2 regions of the Paenibacillus sp. FSL W8-0186 genome follow, and region 1 is predicted to be linked to the other one. Evidence: riboswitches for the same ligand, from Rfam matches in the RefSeq annotation. Region 1 holds a riboswitch; the other holds the start of a gene.
The links. A riboswitch is a leader RNA that binds a small molecule or an ion and turns the genes downstream of it on or off. The one in region 1 is predicted to bind S-adenosylmethionine.
Positions count from the first base shown of each region.

Region 2: linked by a shared signal. The riboswitch ahead of MKX50_RS20520 (methionine ABC transporter ATP-binding protein) and the one ahead of metA (homoserine O-succinyltransferase) in region 1 are both predicted to bind S-adenosylmethionine.

Region 1 covers NZ_CP150207.1:1,798,078-1,806,036, reverse strand. The annotation lists gene MKX50_RS07845 (aminotransferase class I/II-fold pyridoxal phosphate-dependent enzyme) at 1-1,153, opposite strand, end outside; gene MKX50_RS07840 (aminotransferase class I/II-fold pyridoxal phosphate-dependent enzyme) at 1,146-2,333, opposite strand; gene metA (homoserine O-succinyltransferase) at 2,353-3,288, opposite strand; SAM riboswitch class I at 3,425-3,549, opposite strand; gene corA (magnesium/cobalt transporter CorA) at 3,995-4,930, shown strand; gene MKX50_RS07825 (HRDC domain-containing protein) at 5,016-6,020, opposite strand; gene MKX50_RS07820 (DUF3055 domain-containing protein) at 6,303-6,605, shown strand; gene MKX50_RS07815 (phosphodiester glycosidase family protein) at 6,595-7,701, opposite strand; gene MKX50_RS07810 (5'-3' exonuclease H3TH domain-containing protein) at 7,694-7,959, opposite strand, start outside.
Region 2 covers NZ_CP150207.1:4,598,916-4,606,874, forward strand. The annotation lists gene MKX50_RS20505 (SDR family oxidoreductase) at 1-68, opposite strand, end outside; gene MKX50_RS20510 (MetQ/NlpA family ABC transporter substrate-binding protein) at 583-1,443, opposite strand; gene MKX50_RS20515 (methionine ABC transporter permease) at 1,526-2,194, opposite strand; gene MKX50_RS20520 (methionine ABC transporter ATP-binding protein) at 2,194-3,210, opposite strand; SAM riboswitch class I at 3,334-3,490, opposite strand; gene MKX50_RS20525 (Cthe_2314 family HEPN domain-containing protein) at 3,584-4,318, opposite strand; gene MKX50_RS20530 (heme A synthase) at 4,402-5,382, opposite strand; gene MKX50_RS20535 (thioredoxin family protein) at 5,604-5,966, opposite strand; gene MKX50_RS20540 (DUF2515 family protein) at 6,087-7,343, shown strand; gene MKX50_RS20545 (polysaccharide biosynthesis protein) at 7,340-7,959, opposite strand, start outside.

The sequences.
Region 1 (7,959 bases):
GATCGCCGATATCCTCGAGACCCACGGAGAATCGAAGCAAGCCGTCGGTAATCCCGCGCTCGTGACGGACCTCCTTAGGCATCGATGCGTGCGACATCATTGCCGGATAGGACAAAATGCTCTCCACCGCCCCCAGGCTGACGGCAACCAGCGGAAGCTTAACGCTGCTGAGCACACGCTTGGCGCGCTCCGCGGAGCCTACGTCAAAGGAAACAACCGCGCCGTAACCTGAAGACTGCTTCTCATGAATCTCGCGTCCCGGATGACTGGCCAGGCCGGGATAGAATACGGCCTTGATGTCGCTGCGCTCGCTTAACCACTTGGCGAGCTTCGCTGCACTCTTCTCGCTGTGCGCCATGCGCGCGCCGAGCGTCTTCATTCCGCGCATCAACAGCCAGGAGTCCTGCACGCCCAATACGGTGCCAAGGCCGTTCTGCATATATTTCAGCTTACGGCCCAGCGCCTCTGTTCTGGTCACGGCAAGTCCGGCAAGAACATCGCTATGGCCGCCCAAAAACTTAGTCGCGCTGTGCAGTACGATATCGACGCCTTGTTCGATCGGCCGCTGATAATAAGGCGTCATGAACGTATTGTCGAGAATGCTCAGCAGGTCATGGGCGTGCGCCCACTCCGTTACTTGGGCGATATCGGTAATTTTCAGCGTCGGGTTGGAAGGCGTCTCCAGATAAACGGCCTTCGTATTCGGCTTGAGCGCGGCCTTCACTTCATCGATTTTCGTCATATCGACGAAGGTTGCTTCGATTCCGAACCGATTCAGGATGCCGGTCAGCAGGCGATATGTACCACCATACACATCCTCCGTAACGATGATATGATCCCCCGCCGAGAACAGCATAAAGGCCGTCGAGATCGCCGCCATTCCGCTGGAAAAGGCAAGTCCGCGGTGGCCGCCTTCGAGGACGGCAATATAATCTTCGAGCGCCTGCCTGGTCGGATTCCCCGACCGGCTGTAGTCATAAGAAGGCGGATTATAGATGTCGTGGTGATGGAAGGTCGACGCCTGATAGATCGGCACGCTGGATGCACCGGTTGCAGCATCCACTTCCCCGCCGAAATGAATCAGCTTCGTATCGAACTTCCTGTCCTCTTTTCCTGCCCCCGATAATTCATTTGGGTTGCCCTGATCACTCATTCTTGCTGCCTCCTTCAACTTCTGCCCGCGCTGCCTCCAGCGCCTGCTCCAGATCCTGGATAAGATCATTCACATGCTCGATTCCGACAGAGAAGCGCAGCAGGCGGTCATCTACGCCGACAGCGTCACGAACTTCAGCCGGAATATCGGCATGCGTCTGCACCGCAGGGTACGTCATTAAAGACTCCACTCCGCCGAGGCTTTCGGCGAAGGCGATCAGCTTCAGGTTGCGAAGCACCGGATCGACATAACGCGCATCGGAAACTTTAAATGAGAAAATTCCCGTATTTCCGCTCGATTGGGCATTCTGAATCTCATAGCCCGGATGATCCGGCAGCCCCGGATAAAATACTTCAGTCACTTGGGGATGGTTCTGCAAATATTTTGCGATGGCTAGCGCGTTGCTCTGATGCCGCTCCATACGCAGCGCCAGCGTCTTCATTCCCCGCATAAGCTGGTAGGAATCCGTCGGTCCGAGCACCGCCCCGATAGAATTGTGCAGAAAAGCCATTTCTTCGGACAGCTCTTTGCCTTTGGTCACAATAAGACCCGCCAATACGTCGTTATGCCCTCCGAGATACTTCGTTGCGCTATGGACCACAATATCGGCCCCCAGCTCGATCGGACGCTGGAAGAACGGAGTCAGCAGCGTATTGTCGACAATCGTCAAAAGGCCGTGATCACGTGCCCACTGGCTGACCGCTCTAATATCCGTGATCATCATCAGGGGATTCGTAGGCGTCTCAATGATTATTGCCTTCGTGTTTGGCTGTTTAGCTTCTTCAAGCGCGCTTAAATCATTCGTGTCTACATAAGATGCAGTAACTCCGTATTTGGACAATACCCGCTCCAAAAGGCGGTAAGTTCCCCCGTACAGATCGAGCGATACGATCAAATGGTCGCCGCTGGCGAACAAAGTGAATACCGTCTGCAGCGCAGCCATGCCGGAGCTACAGGCAAAACCAGCGTCTCCAGACTCGAGCTCGGCCGCCGCTTCCTCCAGCACCGCACGGGTTGGGCTCTTCGTCCGCGAATAGTCAAATCCGGTGCTTTGGCCGAGACGCGGATGGCGGAAAGCCGTTGCCTGATAGATCGGATAGTTTACTGCGCCAGTAACCGGCTCCTCAACCGATCCGATCTGCGCAAGTACACTTTCAATGCGGTACTTCTTCTCTGACATTTAACAATCCCTCCACAGCCTATATATGATAGATGAGTCCGCCCTGCTGATCGATATCATAAGGCGTCTCTTGATACACATAGTAATTCAACCAATTGGAGAATAATAAATTTGCATGGGATTTCCAGGTCGACCTCGGTGTGCGGGACGGATCATCATTTGGAAAATAGTTGACAGGCAGAGCAATATCCAGTCCTTTCGCTACATCGCGGTCGTATTCCCATTTCAGTGAACAGGGATCGTACTCGGAATGCCCGGTGACGAAAATGTGTTTGCCGTCCTTCGTCGCGACAAGATACACGCCCGCTTCCTCGGATTCGGCCAGAATATCGAGCTCCGGCACCTTCTCGATGTCTCTGCGTTCCACGTCCGTATGCCGGGAATGCGGAACCTGGAACACCTCGTCGAATCCCCGCAGCAGCTTGACGTTGGGAATGTTTACGGTGTGCGGGAACACGCCGAAGCATTTCTCTTGAAGCGGGATCTTCCGGACCCCGTAGTGATAGTACAAGCCGGCTTGGGCCGCCCAGCAAATATGCAGGGTTGAAGTGACGTTTGTCTTGCTCCACTCAAAGATCCCTTTCAGTTCTTCCCAATAGTTCACTTCTTCGAATTCCAGCTGCTCGACCGGTGCGCCCGTAACAATCAGTCCGTCGAACCGGCGCGATTTGATTTCGTCAAACGTCTGGTAGAACATTTCGAGATGCTCGGCGGGCGTATTTTTGGACGTATGGGACCGGGGATGGAGCAGAACGATTTCCACCTGCAGCGGCGTATTCCCAAGCAGGCGCAAAATTTGTGTCTCGGTCGTCTCCTTCGTCGGCATCAGGTTCAGAATGGCGATCCGCAGCGGACGAATATCCTGGCGGTAAGCCCGGGATTCATCCATCACGAATATATTTTCGTTCTCCAGTACTTCTTTTGCCGGTAAATGATCAGGAACTTTAATTGGCATACTTTCTTCAACTCCTTCTTTCGACAAAACGTTGTTGTTGTGCGCAGTCATCCTATAGTAGAAAGCGGACGCAGCTGATACAAGAAAAACCTTTCTCGCTTAGAGAAAGGTCTTCATCGGTATCATGAATGCGCCTCTCTCATCTCTCAGAATCCGAAAACGCCTATACGTCAACGGATCTGCAAGAATTAGCACCGTACGATTAAATCGCCGGTTGCCGGGTATCATCGGGCCAGTCCCTCCACCTGCTCTTGATAAGATTTCGCCATATTTGATTATTTACGGAACACTTTCGTTCCCTGAGATCACTTTAAAGGATAAATAGGCATCCGTCAAGAACCCAGCGGTGATTTGACACCACCTGGAGGTCTTCGCCATATGCTGAAAAATAGCCCCAATATGCTAGGTATGGCTTGATCATGTCATATGTCAGGGTTATACTAGACAAGTGTTAATCAGCTTATGAGCAAAGAGGTGAAACCGATTATGGAAGGCGACCCGAGTCCGCAGAGAACTGCCCCACAACAACAATGGCATAGGAAATCGATCAGCAGAGCGCTCACGGATGAATTGGGGCTCTTTCGTTTTCGTTTCCCGGTGTTTTCATAAAACGCCCGTTTAGGCGTTGCCGGCTGCTGGTCCTTTTTCCTGTGCTCAACCTAGAGCATATTATCCGAGGGATTTGGGGAAAAGGAGAGTGATACCCTTGAAAATTCGTCATGTCAAAGACGGCGTATTTACAACGGTTGATGATGTGGAACTAACGACCACGGCACCGGAGGAAGGCTTTTACTGGATTGATGCGGACGGTGAGGATCTGCAAATATTGCAGCCGCTGTTCTCCTTGCATGACCTGGCCGTAGAAGACTGTTTAACGGAAGAGGAACAGCGTCCGAAAATCGAAACGTATGACAATCACTATTTCATTGTCGTGAACAGCATCCGCTTTGACGATGAAGAGATCTTCCTGCGGGCTCTGAATATTTTCCTGGGCCGGCATTATATCATTACGGTAACCAACCAAAAAATCAACGAGCTCCGCGCGGTCAAGCCGATACTTTGGGAGCAGGAGGTCAGCGAGCCTGACCGGTTCCTGTATCTGCTCATTGACCTTGTCGTGGACAACTATTTCACGGTCAGCGACCGGATCGAAGTCAAGATCGAGAAGCTTGAAGAAGATATCCTCATGCATACGAAGCGATCTCATCTAAGCGAGATTATCGGCCTGCGAAGCGAAATTTTGTGGCTGAAGAAGATGCTTGGGCCGCAGAAGGAAGTTATCAATATTTTAAACAAAAAGGATTTGCGTCTGATCGACGATCAGCTCCAGAAATATTTCAGAGATATATACGAGAACGCTGTAAAAATCTCCGAGAACTTTGAGACGTTCCGGGAGCTGATGGGCAACTTGCGAGAAGCCTACCAGTCTTCGATCGCCAACAGGGCGAACGAGATTATGCGCGTCTTTACCGCAATTACAACGATTTTCATTCCGCTGACGTTGATTACAGGTATTTACGGGATGAACTTCGATAACATGCCGGAACTGCACTGGAAATATTCTTATTACGTAGTGATCGGGATCATGATTGTTCTCGGCGCAGGAATGTACTATTTGTTCCGCAAGCGGGACTGGATTTGAAACAGGAAAGGACGAAGGCCTCCGTATTCCCCGGAGACAGCTTTCGTCCTTTTTGGTTGCATCTGACTGTATATTCGCTCCCCTGCTAGCCCGCATCCCGCACGGTGCTTCTGTCCCTCCGGAAGCGAATCCGGATCAGGCGCAAGCGTTCATACAGCATTTCCCGATCCTCAGCCTCCGCTGCCTCCTGGCCATAGACCCGCTGAAGCACCGGCTTTAGGAAGGCGTCTCCGAGCTCTTCATAAGCCTCCATGACCGCCGTCTGCTCCACATCGGGCATTTCTTGCAATTCTTTGTTCACCAGCGGCTCAGTACTATATCCGTCCTTCTCAAGTTCCTCAAGTAATTCAATCACCTCCCGGCGGCCCATGGCCACGCGCTCGCGAATCTGCTCCACGCTCAACCCCTCGGCAATGCCTTCAAGCAGCTTCCGGCGCACGCCGTATTTTTCCATTTCTACCCGGAATTTCGCTTCTTTCTGTTTATATAGCCAGGAGCGGAGCGTTTCCTGATTAACCTCTTCCTCAACCCAATCCAGCGGGAAAGGACTCGGCTGCGGGTGTCTCCGGGTCATCTCCAGCAGCTCGTCACCAAACTCCCCCGCTTTATTCTGGCCTACCCCCGGCAGCTGCAGCAATTCCTCTAGTGTATGAGGAAGAAATACGCTAATCAGCCTAAGCAGGCGATTGCTAGCGATCAAATAAGGCGCCTTGCGCTCTGTGGAGGCTTTTTTCCTTCTCCAATTGCACAGCTCGGTATAGACCGGTTCATTCGGATGCCCTTCGCTGTAACAGATTAGCTTCTGGGCGGTCATCGCCTTGCCGCGAAGCTGATCCTTATCCTCCCAAACGCCTTCGACCGTCGGCTGGAACCCTTCCCCCAGCTTGATAACCAGGCGATGACGGTAGACATGGAGCATCTCCGACCAGGACGAGCCTTCGTACCAGATGTATTCCTGCTCGCCGTCGGCCGTAATTTCATTCCAGCCCATGCGCCACATGCTCTCCTCCTCCCCCATCCAAACCTGCGCGCTTCCGACCACGGCGCCGGCCTCCCGCTTCTCCAGACTGTTCAAAAATATAATTCTCACGATCGTTCCCCTCCCTTAAAATTCAGTACCTGAACGGACATCCGGCTGGAGCATTTCTTTTGCACGCAAAAAAAGCACCCCTTCTGCAAAGTTACAGAAGAGGTGCTTCCTCCATTCATATACTGTTATACCCAATGATACCATTTTAAGGATGTGTGTCAATGCCTGGCATGTTTTTTCCCATTAGCTGCATTTATCCGCTATAATATCTAGGAGCAACAGCTTAATTCTAAAATATGCAAAACGCGATATGCGCACTATTTGTTCAAGGAGGCAATATCAATGACTAACCCGCACAAAGAGCTGGACTTCCTGTCCGACAGCACGGAAAGCACCTCCACCCGGTTCGTGACCTTCATTGGAGCATCCCTAAAGCGCTTCGATCTGGCGATAACTACGACCAACCGCTTCTACGGCAAGAAGCTCGTTACTGATTTGCAAAATGGCAAAACAGCGATTCTAGGCACGGATGACCTGGAAGAGGAAGGCTATCTGGAGCATGTCTACAACCTGGAAGAGGAAAAAGCCGATGAGCTGAAATCCTTCCTGTATCAGGTTGTGGGTGATCCTTATTTTACGGATTAAAACCCTTTGAATTAAAGACTAGGGTATTGCTAAGATGCCGCCCGGCCGTGGTGAGCATCTTGCCCCCGCCATAAAGCGCGGAGGATGCTCCGCCATCCAAATTCATCGCTTGCTTCGCTCCAAGCGTCTTCATAATATCCGCCCATTGCTTCATCGTGGCTGCAGGGACGGTCGCCAGCATAATGGAACCATCCGGCATGATGGCGATTCCGCTGCGGGCTGCCGAGCTGGTCAATATTTTCGCATCGTTGAACCCCTCAGCAGCCGCATTCAAAGCAACCTTGCTGTCCTTCACCAGGCGAGGCCCTGCACCGACAGCGGTAACGACGTCCTCCCAAGCGGGCAGCGGATCGCCTTGCGGGTTTTTGTAGCTGAGGCTCAGTTCTACCTCGCTTCCGATTACAAACCGCTCCGCCATGTTCTTCTCTGTTCCCGTAAAGACAAGCACATACCCGTTCTTCGGAATGTCGGCATTGGCATTGACTTCATTTTTTGCGACCTTGCCCTCGACTACCGTAACGGCTAGACCGCCGGAGAATCCGACCTTGCCGCCTCGGGCCGGCGTAAACATAATGCTGACGTTGCTTCCTGCAAGCGGCACCCGGTTCATGAAGGTGGCATACCAGCCCTTTGACTTGCCTTCCGGAGAGACGACCGTGCCGGTAATGGAAATGCGCAGCTCGTCCATGATTGCCGTGCCGTCCTTCTTAAAGCCGATCGTCGTGCCGTTTCCGCCCTTGTGCATCACTTCACCGTCCGCGATCAGTGTACCGTAAGGATCTGGCGGCCCGCCGTAAGCTTCAAAGAAAGCTCCGTTAATCGCAGCTTCCGCCTTGTAGGTTTTGACGATCGATGCAAATTCCTCCGTGCTGCCCACCTGCCTCTTGGCTAACCCTACCGTGACCGGCGTGCCCTTTGGAATACGTACGGTTTGTACGGTGAAGCTCTTGTTGCCGACCTTCACTTTCTTCGTTTCTTGCTTGATGCCTGGAGACGGAGCCGCTGCTGCGCTCCCCCCGCTAGCTGTGATTAAGCCTGCAAGCAGGAAAGCGGCAAGGCAGGCTGCGGTCCATCTTTGCCAGTTACGCTTATTCATTAGTCGCGGCCACTCCCATCCAATTGATGATGCTTGCCATTTCCAATTCTTCGAATTTAGCGGCAACTTGAGCATGGTTCAGCTCAAGGCGGCAAGCCTCCTGATCGCATACAAGCTCAACGTCGCAGCGGATCTCCGCAAGCTGCCTGGACAAATGCAGCATATCGAGGTCAGCCTCGATCTTGGTGCGAATCGACTTGGAGAGCTTATCCAAATTGCTAAGGATGCCGTCCACCGAACCGAATTCCAGCACCAGCT
Region 2 (7,959 bases), 2.8 Mb from region 1:
AGCGTCAGCGCCGTCCTTCTTCCGAGTCCTTTGGCGCTTCCGGTGATCAGGGCGACTTTTCCCTTCAATGTCCTTCTCCTCCTCATCCTACATACACATATATCAAGTATAAAAGATTTGAAGCATTCCCACAAACAACAAGGTTCAGACCATAAAGCAGAAGCTCAAGCTCCGGCTAATCAAGCTACAGCTAATCATGATGTAACGGAAAAGAGCAGCTTCCAACTACAATCCCTTATCGTGTTAAAGCAGCTTCTTCAGACAAAGGAACGAGAGCAGGATGAAGGTGATGGGGATACGGGTTTAGAGGATCCTCTGTATTTATTTTAGCGCATAGATTCATGTTCAGAGAATTAAATGGAAACCATGCATTAAAATAAGGCTGACTCGTGTCATCCTGCCTCAGCATTCATTTTAATGACAAGCGATCCACTTAGATGTACATTTTACGCCAGTTTTCAAATCTTATATACCAAAAATCCATTTATCCTGTTAGATTCGATACCGGATCATATGGAACACTAAAAAATCCCGCCCTCCCATAAAGGGAGGCGGGACTTGGATATTATACAAAAGGACGATTTAGAATACAGGAACCAATGCTCCCTCATACGTCTCTTCAATGAACTTTCTTACATCATCCGAAGTCAGAGCTGCCGCCAGCTTCTGGATCGCATCGGAATCCTTGTTGTCTGGACGTGCTACCAGCAGGTTGGTGTAAGGAGATTCCTTATCCTCGATGAAGAGGGAATCGTTAACCGGGTTCAGGCCTGCTTCGATCGCATAGTTCGTGTTGATCAAAGCGAAGTCTACTTCATCCAATTGGCGAGGCAGCATAGCCGCATCAAGCTCTTTAATATCTAGATTTTTAGAGTTCTCGACGATATCTGCTTTCGTTGCCGCAATGCCAGCGCCTTCCTTCAGCTTGATCAAACCTTGTTTCTCCAACAACAGGAGCGCGCGTCCGCCGTTTGTAGCATCGTTGGGAATAGCAACCTTCGCTCCGTCGGCAATTTCATCAGCGGATGTATACTTTTTGGAGTAAGCGCCAAACGGCTCCACGTGAATGCCTACTACAGGAACCAAATCCATGCTGTTTTTCTCGTTTTGATCATCCAGGTACGGCTGATGCTGGAAGTAGTTTGCATCCAGCTGCTTCTCGAACACTTGCACGTTCGGTTGAACATAGTCCGTAAATTCTTTGACTTCCAGTTCTACGCCTTCCTCTTTCAATTTCGGAGCGACGAACTTCAGAATGTCAGCATGCGGCACAGTAGCGCCCACAACCAGTTTAACCGATTCTGCCGGTGCGGATTGCTCCGCGTTTCCAGCGTTGTTCTGCGGAGCCTCTGCCGCACCGTTGCCATTGTTTTTGGCATTTCCGCAAGCAGCAAGTACCAGAACAAGCGCCAGCGTCAAGAAAGATAATGTCCATTTTTTCATTGCAGTATGCCCTCCTAATGAATATGTTTTTTTGAATAAGGATGTGCTAGATCTTTAGCAGCACGATATATATTGTAATTCCTTATTTCCGCGTAAAATAAATGACAAAACGATCGCCAATCATTTGCAGCAGCTGCACGAGAATGACCATAAAGACAACCGATACGATCATAACCTCCATCTGGTAGCGGTAATAACCGTACCGGATCGCCAAGTCGCCAAGTCCGCCGCCTCCGACCATCCCGGACATCGCTGTGTAGGAGACGAGCGTTACCGCCGTAATCGTCATTCCGGCGATCAGGCCGGGAAGCGCCTCAGGCAGCAGCACCTTGCGGATGACCTGCAGCGGGGAGGCTCCCATCGCTTGGGAGGCTTCGATAACGCCTCGGTCGACTTCACGCAGCGCAGTCTCAACGAGACGTGCGAAGAACGGAGCAGCTCCGATGACCAGCGGCGGGATCGTTCCCTGTACGCCCATCGATACCCCAACGATAGCCCGGGTCAGCGGAATAAGCGCCACGATCAGGATGACGAATGGAACCGACCGGAGAATGTTGACGATCAGCGACAGAACTCTATAGAGCAGGCCGATAAACCAATGGTTCGAGCGCGAGAAGCTGTACAGCAGAATCCCGAGCGGCAGGCCGATCAGAAAGGTAAACAAGGTCGCATAGCCCATCATGAGCAGCGTATCGCCCGTGGCGACGCGCATCTCGTCCCAGTTCACTTTGGAAAAATCCAAATTCGACATTACCCGATCACCTCCACATCAAGATCGCGTTGCCGCAGCAGCTCCAGCGTCTCATCTACCTTGGCATTGTCTCCTTCGAAGGATACCGTCAGCTGACCGTATGGCGTATCCTTAATCGTTGAAATCGTGCCCTGCAGGATGGCGAAGTTGACCCCCGTCTCCCGGACGACCTGAGACAGTACGGATTCATAGGTTTTGGCGCCCAGAAACGTGATTCTGACCAATCGCGCCCATGCTGGCAGCGGAACCGAGGAGGTCTGTCTAAAGCCTTCGTCGCCGGCTAGCTCCCGGCTGATGAATTCGCGCGTAACCGTATGCCGCGGCTTCAGGAACACTTCGGTCACCGGCCCCTCCTCAACGATGCCGCCCTGATGAATGACGGCAACCCGGTCGCAGATACGCTGAATGACATGCATCTCGTGCGTGATCAGCAGAATGGTCAGATGAAATTTGCGGTTAATCTCCAGCAGCAGATTCAGGATAGAATCCGTCGTCTGCGGATCCAGGGCTGACGTCGCTTCGTCGCAGAGCAGCACGTCAGGGTCGCTGGCGAGCGCCCGGGCGATGCCGACCCGCTGCTTTTGGCCTCCGGACAGCTGTGCAGGATATTTTTTCTGATGCTGAGTCAGGCCGACGAGCTCCAGAAGCTCGTTCACTTTAGCGGCTATTTGCAATTTCGGAACGCCCATCAGCTTCAGCGGAAATGCGATATTATCATATACGGTCGCCGAGGACAGCAGATTGAAATGCTGAAAAATCATCCCGATTTTCCGGCGCTGCTGCTGAAGCTCTCTCCGCTTCAGCTTGGTCAACTCCACGCCGCCTACCCAAACCTCGCCCTCCGTCGGCCGCTCTAGTAAATTAATGCAGCGGATGAGCGTACTTTTGCCGGCCCCGGAATGACCGATGACCCCAAATATTTCGCCCTTTTTCACGGTAAGGTTCAGCCCGGACAAAGCAGTGGTCGCTTTTTTTTTGTTGCCGTATGTTTTAGTGAGCTGTTTGAGTTCAATCAAGCTAGTGTCCCCCCGTTACACATAAATAGACTCCTTATAAAATTAACCCTTCCGCGTACTGCCGATCATATAAATAAAGAGCCCTGCAGATTCCGAGGGCTCTCTTTACGTAAAGACAATGCCTTCTCATCTACCAAAACCGCTCGCTCTTTCACGCCTGCGATCTTGAAGGAATTAGCACCATGACATTTGCCGAAAGCTGCGGTATCCATGCCACACTTCTTTGCAAATCGGTTGCTGGGCTTCATCGGGCCTTTCCCTCCGCCTCTCTTGATAAGAAAATATGAAATTTTATGAAAGAACATCATTGAATTTTTCTGAAACTATTCTAGAAATAGAGTATAGATTCTTTCCTTGCGTTTGTCAAAGGAAATTACTTTATATCTAGGCGCTGAATCTGTTTAACTTTTTTCCATCTTTGGTTCGTGTAAACAAATACCGTATGCAATGTCTCGCACACCATCCTATACCCATGCTCCAAATCGTCCAGATTCTTGTCGAGGTCTTCTAGCTCGAGCTTGTTGTTCAGCCCCTGATGCCGCTGCCACAAGTCATCCTGCATTTCCGCGTTCATATAGTGGATTTCGGTATTGCGGCGGCGGCGCAGCACGCTCATCGCTTCCTTGTGCCTGTCCTTAATAGCAAACAGGTCGTTCGCCAGCTCCGGATGCACCTTCAAATACCTGAATTGACGCAGCACTGTGAAATAGGAAAAATGCGCCTTCACTTTGGACGTCTTCAGATCAAACAGCTCGTTCAGCACCGTTCCCAGCTTGTCCAATATGGAGAAAACGCGAATGAACCCATCCTTGTAGAAGTACACGTACCGGGCATAATCATTCTTCTCAGCGGGAGGCATATCCTCCAAATAATCATGCGTAACCTTCCGCCGAAAATAATTAGCCGCATATTTGCACTGCTCCAGCTCATCAAGGGAAGAAACCAAGCCGAAAATCCATATTTCCAGCTTGCGAAAATCATGCGAGGGATCTTGATGCAGCTCCATTTCTTTTCGAAGCAGCTTGATTGTCTTGTCCATGGCTTCCATCGTATCCGCCAATATTCCTTCATTCCGTCTCGGTGGTTCGCCAAGCAGTGCGCGCAGCATATCCATTCCTCGCTTCCCTGGATGAGATCACAGCTTTAGTGTGACAGGCATTGAACTAACTCATAAGACCGTGCTTCAATAGCTTACGATTGGCCGGGTTTGATCGCTGTTTCCTGCTTCTGTCCCTGCGCCTGCTCGCTATGCAGGCGGCTCATTTGCCAGGTTCGTACGCATAAATAGGATAGCACTCCGAACAGGGCTGCCAACACGACGATATGCGCTAGCGACGTAAACAAATAAACGTGATAATTGTTCATCGTAAAGACGATGCCTGCCCCGGTAAATATCTGAATGACTGCAAGAATCGTCGCCGTCAATCCCAAAGCACGCACCTCGCCGTTGCCCGGATGCTTCCAGTAGGCAATATGCCCCATGATCGCAATGAGGATCATCAGCAGTGCAGCGGCCACCCGGTGGATAAAGGCAATCGCCACGCCGCCCGTCAGTTCTGGAACCAGTTGACCGTTGCAAAGCGGCCATCCCAGACACCCGCCTGCGGAATCGGTATGGCTCACGTATGCGCCAATGTATACGACGATATAAGTATAACCCGTCGCCGCCCATACAAGGTTGCGGAAGGCCTTGGACACCCGGACGGCCGGAGCCGAAGGAGCCCGTCCCTGCCTGGCTTCATCCTCGCGGATGCCAAGCGCCAGCATGATCGAGCTGGCAAAGGCGATCAGCGAAAAGCCGAAATGCAGCGCCATGACCGCCGACGACGTCGGATAAACGACGGCCATCGCGCCCATAAAAGCCTGAACCATTACAAATATTAGGGCCAGCAGCGCGTAGGTCTGCAGGTCTTTGCGATTCTTGCGGTACCTCCAGAAGGCCACGAACGCCGCGACGGCAAGCAGGCCGGCAGCCCCGCTGACCGCCCGGTGCGAGTACTCAATCAATGAGGCTACCGTGTGGGCCGGAACGAATTTCCCATGACAGAGCGGCCACTCGTTGCCGCAGCCAAGGCCCGATTCCGTCTTGGTGACAACGCTTCCTCCCAAAGTAGCCAAAAACATAACAAAACAGGAAATATAAGCGATCCATTTCAGTTGCTTCGTGTTCAAAGGTTTCTCACCTGCAATTTAGGATAATAAGAACCGTGTTTCTTATCAATTATTCGTTTTCCCATAAATCATTCTTCATTATAACCGATAAGGAACGGGACGACATAGTGAAACTGTGACAAAATATTCAAAAATAAAACATCGCCCCCCGGTGATTTCGAAGGGCGATGTGATTTTTGTTATTGAGATTAGCTGTTTGAACTGAATAACTCCGCGGCTGCCTACTCTTTTCTTTCGGGCGTATCATGAAGCGTGTGATATACATCCAGCGCTTTGTTCAGGAAATCCTCGATCTCTTCGCGCGACTTCCGCAGCTTGTTTACGAATCTGACCAATTCTCTTCCATCGGCATAGGCCACAAAGCTTGGAATGCCCAGAATGTTCTGCTCCTGGCTGACTTCACCCACTTTGTCTACGTCGACTTCGATGAGAGTCAAGCGATCCGCATACTTCTCCTCGACCTCCGGCATGAAAGGATCGATAAACTTGCAATCGCCGCACCAGTCCGCTTTGAACACGGCGACGACCAAATTGCTGGATTGAATGCTGACGTTGAATTCTGCGGCGGATGCCACTTGTTTCACTTGGACCATTCCCTTCTGTGTATCGTTCTTTAATTAAGTCAATCAAAATGAAGAGTGGAAGTCAAATCTTTAGGCCATACTTTGTAATAACAACGTGTGAAAATAAAGCGAGGGACTCACATGAAGCAGAATCGTCTTACACAGCTGCTGGTGAACCTGCCTTCTGCGGTCAGAGATGCAATCCGCGGCAAAGCGGAGGACATCGCCAATTCCACCAAGCTCCGCGGGGACCCTCTCCCGCTGGATTGGAACGAAGCAGCCGCCCGCACCGTCTCCGGGGAGATCGAGGAACTCCTGAAGCGGGGGGCGGCTTACCGGAATCAGGACGACGAGGAACTAACCCGAACCGACCGGGAGTTGGCCGAGGATATTCAGACGGCTACGAGCCGCGCCGGAATCAGCAACATTACGCGCACCGCCGCATATCTGGAATGCTATGAGGCCTGCCCGGAGCTGCACTGGGCCTTTCTGGCCCACATCGTATCCCGGAACGCGGGCTGGAATATGACCGACCTCCGCGGGAGCCGGGTCGCCGATATGCTGAGCGAAGAAGGCAAGCGGGCCACTTACCGGTTTCTGGAGCGCAGCAATGCGCTTATTTTTCAAGATGCCTACCCGCAGCTGCTGCTGTACCGGAAAAGCCGCGAACTTGGCGCAAGCCAGTTCCATCTGCTGCGGTATTTCAGCGTATCGCGGTTCATGAGGCCTTTCTGGGAGCGCTTCTGGATTGACCGGGGCAGCGCGCTGCTGACCGTCGGCCTGATCATCAATGAGCAGAACTATATCGAGCAGCGGGTTATCCGTCACCCTTTCTACCAGCGGCATGTCACCGAGAAATCAAACTTCCATCTATATAGTTTGTCCGGCCTCAACCAGCTGATCATCCCGCTTCGCGAGGGGACGAGCGTGACCCGCCTGGCCGGCCGAACCGTCACCGACTTCGGCAGCCTCCCCGCCCGCATCGCGCTAGGCAAAAGCCTGTACGCGATGCTCATGGGCCTTGGCGCCGTGCGCAGCGGCGCCGAGGCCTTCGCGCGAGCGGTGCCGCACAGCGGCTCGCGCGCCGATTATTGGCCGGACATCTTCACGGCCAATAAAGAAGAAGCTCTGACCACACCCTTGCAGGGGTCAGAGCTTCTTGAGAGCGAGACGCTGCCGCCCGGCGAGCGTCTCTACAGCCCCAAGCTCCTGGATGCTTGGGGCGACACGCCCTATGAGCCAATATCCCGTGAGGATTGGCTCAAGGACACGAGCGCGCTGGACGGCATCAGCGCGCCTCAGACGCCGCTGCTCTGCGACATCAGCCGCGAGCACCGGACGGGCGTGCTGAAGACCGCGCTCGCCCATGATGCTGCCGAATCCATCAAGACGGATTAGCGGCCTTGGCTCGGCTGTCCGCCGCGCTGCAGACGCATCAGCGGGGACAGCAGCTTGCGCAGCGGCCCCGGATAAGTTGCAAGCTCGTCTTTCCGGACAACGCGGAGCACGACCAGCAGCACCGGGTACAGGCCGACGACCGCCAAACCGACGATGCAGCAGGTAATGAAGAAGGCCAGACGGTCCGGCAGCACGGATACCAGGTGGATGCCCGCCTGATTGAGGCCGTAGCCGACGCCGGACAGCAGGGCGACTGTTAACAGGAAGCCCGTCCAGCGGCCGCCCATGATGGAGAAAGGCACGATTTTCTTCATCGTTCTGACATTCAGCAGCGTAATCGTCAGGAAGCACAGAATCGTTGCGAGGATGATGCCGTAAATCCCCAGCAGCGGGGCAAGCAGCAAGCTGAGCGCCAGCTTCACCGTTACGCCGATGCCAACGTGAACCATAGAGAGGTTCACCTTGTCGACCCCGATGAGGATGGAATTGCTGATCATCATCGTGATCTGAAAGATCGTCCCGAAGGTCAGCATCGCGATAATGCTGCTGCCGTCACGTGTACTGAACAGCAGCCCATTGACGGAATAAGCCGCTGTAGTCAGCGCGATGACCATAG